Regions from separate parts of the Bacillus sp. MN7755 genome, predicted to be linked through region 1. Evidence: riboswitches for the same ligand, from Rfam matches in the RefSeq annotation. Region 1 holds a riboswitch; the other holds the start of a gene.
What was found. A riboswitch is a leader RNA that binds a small molecule or an ion and turns the genes downstream of it on or off. The one in region 1 is predicted to bind preQ1.
Positions count from the first base shown of each region.

Region 1 (4,136 bases):
TCCCCCATACCTCAATGTAACGCGGATCCATTAATTTAATTAAATCATTCATAATAACGTTCATGCAATCTTCGTGGAAGTCACCGTGATTGCGGAAACTAAATAAATATAGCTTTAAAGATTTACTCTCTACCATTCTTTGTTCTGGAATGTAGCTAATATAAATTGTTGCAAAGTCTGGTTGGCCTGTTTTCGGACATAAACTTGTAAATTCAGGACAATTAAATTTCACAAAATAATCACGGTTTGGATGATTATTATCAAATACCTCTAAAATTTCTGGGCTATATTCAAATAAATATTTTGTATTTTGATTTCCTAATAATGTTACATCTTTTAAATCTTCATCTAATCTTCCTGCCATTTTAAACATCCCTTCTCATTATACTCCGCGTTTATTTCCCCATACTAAGGCATGAAGCTGCGGCAATACTTTTGCATTATTCATCTCTTTACAATTTACAGCTTTATCAATCAGCCACTCATACTTATCTAATAATTTCTTAATCAGCATCGCATCATCCACTGTTTTTGTATCATCATTCCCTACTTGTAAGAAAAATGGTACATCTGGATAACGTTCGTGCATCTTAACTGCATACTCGAAGTCATAATCGTCAAATACTACTACCTTTAAACTAATATCTTTTCCTGCTAGTTTCTGAATAACAGCATCTAACTTCTGAAAATCAGTATTCATCTTCGAACTTGGTGGCTTTGGAGAAATCGTTATCTCATCAATTTGAAGTAACCAATCTTGCCATTTACTCCCTTGCGTTTCGATTGCTGTTCGCATTCCATTCTCTTTTAATATAGAAAGAAGAAACTCAATATTTTTCAGCAATGCTGGATTTCCACCTGAAATCGTAACATGAGAAAAATTTTCGCCACCAATTTCTACAAGCTCATTCCAAACGTCTTCTGCTGTCATCTGTCTAATATGATCTTTAGCCGATCCATCCCACGTAAAAGCAGAATCACACCAAGCGCAGCTATAATCACAACCAGCTGTACGAATAAACATCGTCTTTTGTCCTACAACCATTCCTTCACCTTGAATAGTTGGACCAAATATTTCTAAGACAGGGATTTTACTCATCGAGCATCCACTCCCGTCTTACTTCCGCATAACTAGTTGGCGTCTCGAAAAGACGAACAAATTCAACACGAGCTCCTTTATATTCGTTCGCACGATTATCTTTTAATAATGCTTCTGCCATCTTTTCGTAAATCCAAACGACCATGTTTTCAGCAGTCGTATTCATCGCTGGTAACGTTTCGTTTAAATAACGATGGTCTAAATAAATTTCTATTTCATTCTTCCAAATTTCTTTTATATCTCCAAAGTCAATCGCAAGACCTATCTCATTTACATATCCACTAATCCCAAATACAACTTTATATGTGTGACCATGTAAGTTTTTACATTTTCCTTCATAACAGTGTAAATGGTGTGCTGCATCAAATGTAAATTCCTTGCTGACCATTACTCTTTTATTATGATATTTGAGCTGTTTACGCTGAATATCCTCGTCCATTTTTTGCAAATTTTCTACAATGCGAAATCCAAAGAAATTATCCATTAGTTACTCGCTCCTTCGCGTTCTTGTAGGTACGTATCTAATCCTGCTTTACGAAGTTGACATGCTGGACATTCACCGCAACCATCACCAATGATTCCGTTATAACATGTTAATGTTTTTTCTCGAACAAACTCGAATGCTCCAAGTTCATCTGATAATTTCCATGTTTCCGCTTTATCAATCCACATAAGTGGTGTATGAATCACAAACGGATAATCCATGGATAAATTTAAAGTAACGTTTAACGATTTCACAAACACGTCACGGCAATCTGGATAACCACTAAAATCAGTTTCACATACACCCGTTACAATATGACGTGCTCCAACTTGTTTTGCTAATACAGCAGCAAATGATAAGAATAGTAAATTTCGTCCATCTACAAACGTCGATGGCAATTTACCTTCTTCATGTGTAATCTCCATATCGGTTCTCGTTAACGCATTTGGAGCAAGTTGATTTAATAGACTCATATCTAGTACCGTATGTTTAATTCCTAGCTCTTTTGCAATTTCCGCTGCACAATCAATTTCTAGCTTATGACGTTGATTGTAATTAAACGTTACAGCCTCTACTTCTGCAAACTGCTCTATTGCCCAAAATAAACATGTCGTACTATCTTGTCCTCCACTAAAAACAACAACTGCCTTTTCTTTTTTCATTTCACTCATTCTCCTTCTCTACTACGAATAAGAAGAAAGAACGTTCTTGAACTGTCACAATAAAAAAACAAAACAATACCTAAAGATATTGTTGTTTCCATAGTTTTTTATAGAGGGAGTTCGCGAACCTCTCCCGTGCATTGCACGGAATTCCTTCTTTCATTGACAAAGGTTATTGTAACATATTGTATACTACCAGAAAAAATTTCTGATTTTTCCGCTATTTCTCATTTCATTTCTTTCATTTTATAGTATGATTAATTTAATGTGAGAAGAGAGGAGGCATCCCACTGAAACCCTTTATTATTTATCTCTTTTTAAATATATTATTCATCCTTGTTACAATGCTCGTATACCATTTATTTTGGAATCAAAAAGGGAAACGTTCTCCTAAATTAAATTCAGCAATATTTATTGTATTATGTTGCCTCGTTACTATACTATGTATCACTTTCGCAGCAAAAACAAATTATGGATTTCAATTTGATATGCGTCATATCGTATTAATTGTCGGTACATTAACCGGAGGTCCTATTGCTGGTGGATCTATATTAGTTGTATTAAATATATACCGCTTCTTATTAGGAGGAATAGGTGTTTTCCCATCGATTATCGGTTCTATCCTTCTATTTATTGTCCTATTATTTACATACAAATTTTTCAATCGAACTTCTAATCGTATAAAAATAATACTTGCTATTATCTACAGTCTCACATACGGATTTAGTTGGATACCTTTCTTCCTTTCAAAGGTTACAAACAAGGCTGATTATATACCACATATTATTGTGTATGAGTTATGTACGATACTTGGTACGATCCTTATTTTATATTTACTACACATATTACAAACTCAAGTGCGTCTCCAAAACGAACTTATGAATGCTGAAAAATTTCATTTAATTGGTGAAATGGCAGCGTCTATCTCTCATGAAATTCGCAATCCATTAACTTCAACGAAAGGATTTTTGCAACTTTTACAATCAGATACATGTACTGAGCAGGAGCGAAAATTATATATTGACATAGCCATCAACGGAATCGAACAAGCAAACCACGTTCTTACAGATTATTTAACCTTTGCAAAACCAAGTATTGAAAAAGAACAAAGATTACAGTTAGAAGAAGAACTACTACATGCATTATCGTTAATTACACCGCTTGCTAATTTAGCAAATGTGCGTACACATTATATAAAGCAAAGCACTTCTTTTTTTATCGCGGGAGAAAAACAAAAACTAAATCAATGCTTGTTAAATATTTTAAAAAACTGCATTGAGGCCATGCCAAAAGGCGGTGATCTTTATTTCACATTAGTTCCTGATCATAAACATATTCAGTTATATATAAAAGATACAGGAGTCGGTATGGATACCGAACAAGTGAAGCGTCTTGGCTCTCCTTTCTACTCAACAAAAGAAAAAGGGACTGGACTTGGAATGATGGTCGTATTCAGTGTTGTTCAAGCTATGAATGGAAAAATTGATATTATAAGTGAAAAAGGAATCGGTACAACCTTCTTATTAACTTTTCCACTCATACAAAAAACGTGATGAAATAATCATCACGTTTTTTCTGTTCCTTCAACTAATTCAGCAAAAGCTTTCACTTTTCCATGTGGTTTTTGATTTTCTTTACGTGCTTTCCAAGCGCGCTCTTCTTCTTTCTTTTTCTTGGACATACTTTTCAACTCCTTCTTTCCTTTCTCCATCTAGTATTCCAAAATAAGAAAGAAAACTATGCACATATCAAAAAAGAAGTGGTCTCCCACTTCTTCCTAATTATCTTTGTAAAATTGCGTGTTTCGCCTCTTTTAACTGCGTAAGATGTCTTTGTTCATGCAAATCAAGAAATTGAATCCACTGATACAAATTCAGATCATTAAAAACAG
Region 1 covers NZ_BTRL01000008.1:374,527-378,662, reverse strand. Annotated here, with positions in the region: gene queF (preQ(1) synthase) at 1-364, opposite strand, end outside; gene queE (7-carboxy-7-deazaguanine synthase QueE) at 383-1,099, opposite strand; gene queD (6-carboxytetrahydropterin synthase QueD) at 1,092-1,583, opposite strand; gene queC (7-cyano-7-deazaguanine synthase QueC) at 1,583-2,245, opposite strand; PreQ1 riboswitch class I at 2,339-2,382, opposite strand; gene kinB (sporulation sensor histidine kinase KinB) at 2,590-3,798, shown strand; gene ACYVEC_RS08980 (DUF6254 family protein) at 3,810-3,926, opposite strand; gene ACYVEC_RS08975 (DinB family protein) at 4,027-4,136, opposite strand, start outside.

Region 2 (4,136 bases), 240 kb from region 1:
TTTATGCGGAAGTTACAAGCGTAACTTCACGCAGCCTGCGCTTCTTTTTTTGTTTTGGAAGGTAATTCAACAAAAACCATGCCTAGGAAAATACATAGGCATCCGATAATAGCAGAAATAGACAGTTGTTCGTTTGCAACGAGAACGCCTGTTAAGGCAGCAAAAACGGGCTCCATTGCGAAAATAATGGCTACTCTCGTTGGAGATGTATGTTTTTGTGCTGATGTTTGGATGAAAAAAGCAATGGATGTCGCGAATAGGGAAGTTAGGAATAGAGCAAATAAAAAGGAAGAATTCGTCCATAGTGCTACTGAAAATAATTTTTCCCAATCTTCAAACAGAAAGGCGCAAATAGAAGAAAACATACCGACAGCTAATACTTGCGACGTACTTAACAATAAAGGTGATATTTTTTTAGAAAAGAAGCCGTTAACAAGAATATGAGCAGCGAAAGCAACTGCACAACCGAGAACGAGTATATCTCCAATATTTAATTGAAAAGAATCACCAGCCGTTAATAAGTATAAACCTGCTGTTGCTACAGCAATGCCCATTACGATAAAAATGGTAGCTTTTTGTTTTAAAAAGATAAAAGACAAAATTGGTACCATAACGATACTAAGCCCTGTTAAGAAACCTGCTTTTGAAGAAGTTGTATAAAGTAAGCCGAATGTTTGTAATACATAGCCAACGCATAAAAAGAATCCAACGATTAATCCCGCGAGACTACTCTGTTTTATATCGTGTTTTGAAGCTTTTTTTGAGAAAATCATTTGAACGAATAATAAAATAATTCCGGCGAATAAAAAGCGAATACCATTAAAAGTAAATGGGCCAACGAAAGACATAGCATTTTGAACGACGACAAATGTAGCTCCCCAAATAAAAGAGACAAATAATAAAGCAAGAGGAGCAATCCAATCTTTTTTCACACTCATACCCCCGTTAATTTTGTAAGATAGCTTTTCTAGCTAATTCATCAGCGACTTTATTTTGACTACTTGGAATCCACTTAATAAAAAAGAGATCGAAACTTTTTATGTACTGCAGTGCTTCCTCTAATAGTGGTGCAAACATTTTATTTTTTGCGTATTCTTTTTCAACAGCTCGCTCGACAAGTTGCGAATCTGTACGAAAAGAGACAATGTTATAATTATGCTCCGTGCAATATTTTAATGCCGCAAGTAAAGCGTGGTATTCTGCTTCATGATTGGACATTGTCCCGAGGGGTAATGATAATTGTACAGCTGGTTGAACTCCTTTAATAAATACTCCTGCACCAGAAGGACCAGGATTTCCTTTTGATGCACCATCAATATATACTTCAATCAAAATGAGAAACCTCCAAATTATAAGATGATCCCCTACTTATATATTTCTTTGAAGTAGGGGATAGAGTAATTAGCCAATTGTAATGCTATAACGACATGTAAATGTTTCATTCGCTTGCAAAGATTGAACTCCTTTTTTTTCCTTGAAATCTTTTGCTGGATTTACTTCATCAGCAATACCGTACCAAGGTTCGATACATAGGAAAGGTGCATTCTCGCCTGGTGTCCATACGCCGACAAATGGGAATCCGTCAAATTCTACTTTTACAAATTTATTATGTTTATGAGAACGAATAGAGATTTCATCCGTATTCATATTTTCAAAAATAAGCGCATCATTTTTAAATAAATCGTATGTAAGTGGTAATTCATTCGTATTTTCAGCGATTAATTGCTTTTTACTTGAAAGGTAAGGTCCTTCTAATACACTTGTTTCTAAGCGTTCAGAACCATTAAATGATAAATGATAATCTGTAAATGATTCGCCCTCTAATAACGGGAAGTTGAAACCAGGATGTGCTCCGATTGAGAAGAACATTTCTTTTGAAGTGGGATTATTCACTTCATATGTTACATGAACGATTTGTCCCTCTAGTTCATAAGACACGAGTAATTCAAATTCGTATGGGTATTTTTTTAATGTTTCTTCATTACTAGTAACGATATAAGTGATTTTCGTTTCACTTTGTTCTTTTACAGAGAATGTAAGATCACGAGCGAAGCCGTGTTGTGTTAAAGAATAAGGTTTACCATCTACGTAGTATGTATTATCTACTAATCGGCCGACAATTGGGAATAAAATTGGTGCACGGCGTCCCCAATAAGTAGAATCACCTTGCCATAAGTATTCTGTATTGTCTGCTTTTAAGCGAACGCTTTGTAATTCTGCACCTTTGTCAGAGATGGTAACGATCACGTTTTCATTTTGAATTGTTGCAGTCATGAAGTAAAACCTCCTAAATCTTTCATATATTTCATTATACGTTGTCTAAAAGAAAAAAGGTAGTTCATGATAGGAATCTATTGACGAAAGGGGGGCTACCGCGTAAAATATAATCTTGTTGCTTAAAAAACGAATAACGTGGTTCGAAACCATCCCACGTAAAAAAACTAAGGAGATTTTGTCATGAATATTAGAACATTAGTCGGTAATGGTATTTTAGCGGCATTATATATTGCTGTTTCTATGCTTATTCAGCCATTTGGCTTTACGAGTGTACAGTTTCGTATTTCAGAGATGTTTAATCATCTCGTTGTATTTAATAAGAAAGCAATTTACGGAATTGTATTAGGTGTATTTTTAACGAATCTCTTTTTCTCACCTATGATCGCTTACGATTTAGTATTTGGAGTAGGGCAATCTATTCTTGCACTAGTTGCAACCATTATTTCTATGCGATTCATTAAAGGTGTTTGGGCTCGTATGATTTTTAATACAGTTATCTTTACAATTACAATGTTTATGATTGCAATTGAACTTCATCTTGCATTTGATTTACCATTTATGTTGACTTGGTTAACATGTGCAGCCGGTGAATTTGTTGTAATGGCCATTGGTATGCCTGTAATGTACTGGATTAATAAGCGAGTACAATTTGAAAGATTTATGTAATAGATGAAAGAGCTATTCCTAAAGGGATAGCTCTTTTTGCATGTGATAATATTGAATATAATTCAGAGACTCTTGATAAAATATAATAAAATAAAGTGAGGCTTTCATTAGCTGGATACATATAAGAAGTCTTACATAAGGGGAATCTAGTATGAAATATAAAATTCATTGGTTGTATAAAACAAAGCGCGGTTTGCAGACGGAATTAACGACAGATTATATGAACATAGAAGATGTACTGCAATTTGCAGAGGATTTCGAGAAAACAGGAAGAGTAAAAGAATTATTATTTTACGATGAAATGGATGCAGAATGGTCATTAAAAGAGATGAAAAAACTGAGTAAGCAAGTGGAGGATGAGCCCCAAGAAATACTCGTTTATTTTGATGGTGGTTATGATGTGCAGACGAAAGAAGCTGGAGTAGGTATATGTGTGTACTATAAAAAAGGAAATAAAAACTACCGAATTCGCCGCAACGCATATATAGAAGGTATATATGATAATAATGAAGCCGAATATGCGTCATTATTATACGGTATGAATATACTCGAGGAATTAGGGATTAAGTATGAAGCAGTTACACTTCGCGGGGATTCTCAAGTGGTATTGCAACAATTGGCTGGAGAATGGCCTTGCTATGATGAGCATTTAAATCATTATTTAGACCAAATTGAACAAAAAGCGAAGCAAATGAAATTAAAACTTGTATGCGAGCCAATATCTAGAAAACAAAATAAAGAAGCACATCAATTAGCAACGCAAGCATTAGAAGGAACAGTCATTGATAGTCATAAAGAAATAACCGAATAGAGAGGTGCAACCGTGGATAAAAAGCAACTCATTACAGAGGTAAATGACTTATTAGAAACGTATTGTGAAGGGTGTTTTTTGCGAGAACATAATCGAAAGACAAATAGTAAATATTATGCTCATTCATTTTGTATTAGGCAATGTACAGTTGGAGAAACATTGAAAAAGTATGGGGAACAGTTGTCATGAAAAAACATCCAGAGAACATTCTCTGGATGTTTTTTTAGTGCTTTGCTTCGTTTAATTGCTGCTCGCATTTGCTTAATTTTTTTTCCTCATTCATTAGAAACGGCTCATCTAAATCTACTGCAACAGATTTCATAATTTCAAGCTGAGAGCGAGCTGCTTCTACAGCAGTTGTGGCATGCTCTAAAGTGTCTGG
Region 2 covers NZ_BTRL01000008.1:616,813-620,948, forward strand. Annotated here, with positions in the region: gene ACYVEC_RS10265 (DUF6123 family protein) at 1-24, shown strand, start outside; gene ACYVEC_RS10270 (DMT family transporter) at 27-932, opposite strand; gene ACYVEC_RS10275 (reverse transcriptase-like protein) at 946-1,332, opposite strand; gene ACYVEC_RS10280 (aldose 1-epimerase family protein) at 1,402-2,274, opposite strand; PreQ1 riboswitch class I at 2,407-2,451, shown strand; gene ACYVEC_RS10285 (QueT transporter family protein) at 2,458-2,943, shown strand; gene ACYVEC_RS10290 (ribonuclease H family protein) at 3,095-3,754, shown strand; gene ACYVEC_RS10295 (zinc-finger domain-containing protein) at 3,767-3,943, shown strand; gene ACYVEC_RS10300 (DUF2564 family protein) at 3,978-4,136, opposite strand, start outside.
Region 2: linked by a shared signal. The riboswitch ahead of ACYVEC_RS10285 (QueT transporter family protein) and the one ahead of queC (7-cyano-7-deazaguanine synthase QueC) in region 1 are both predicted to bind preQ1.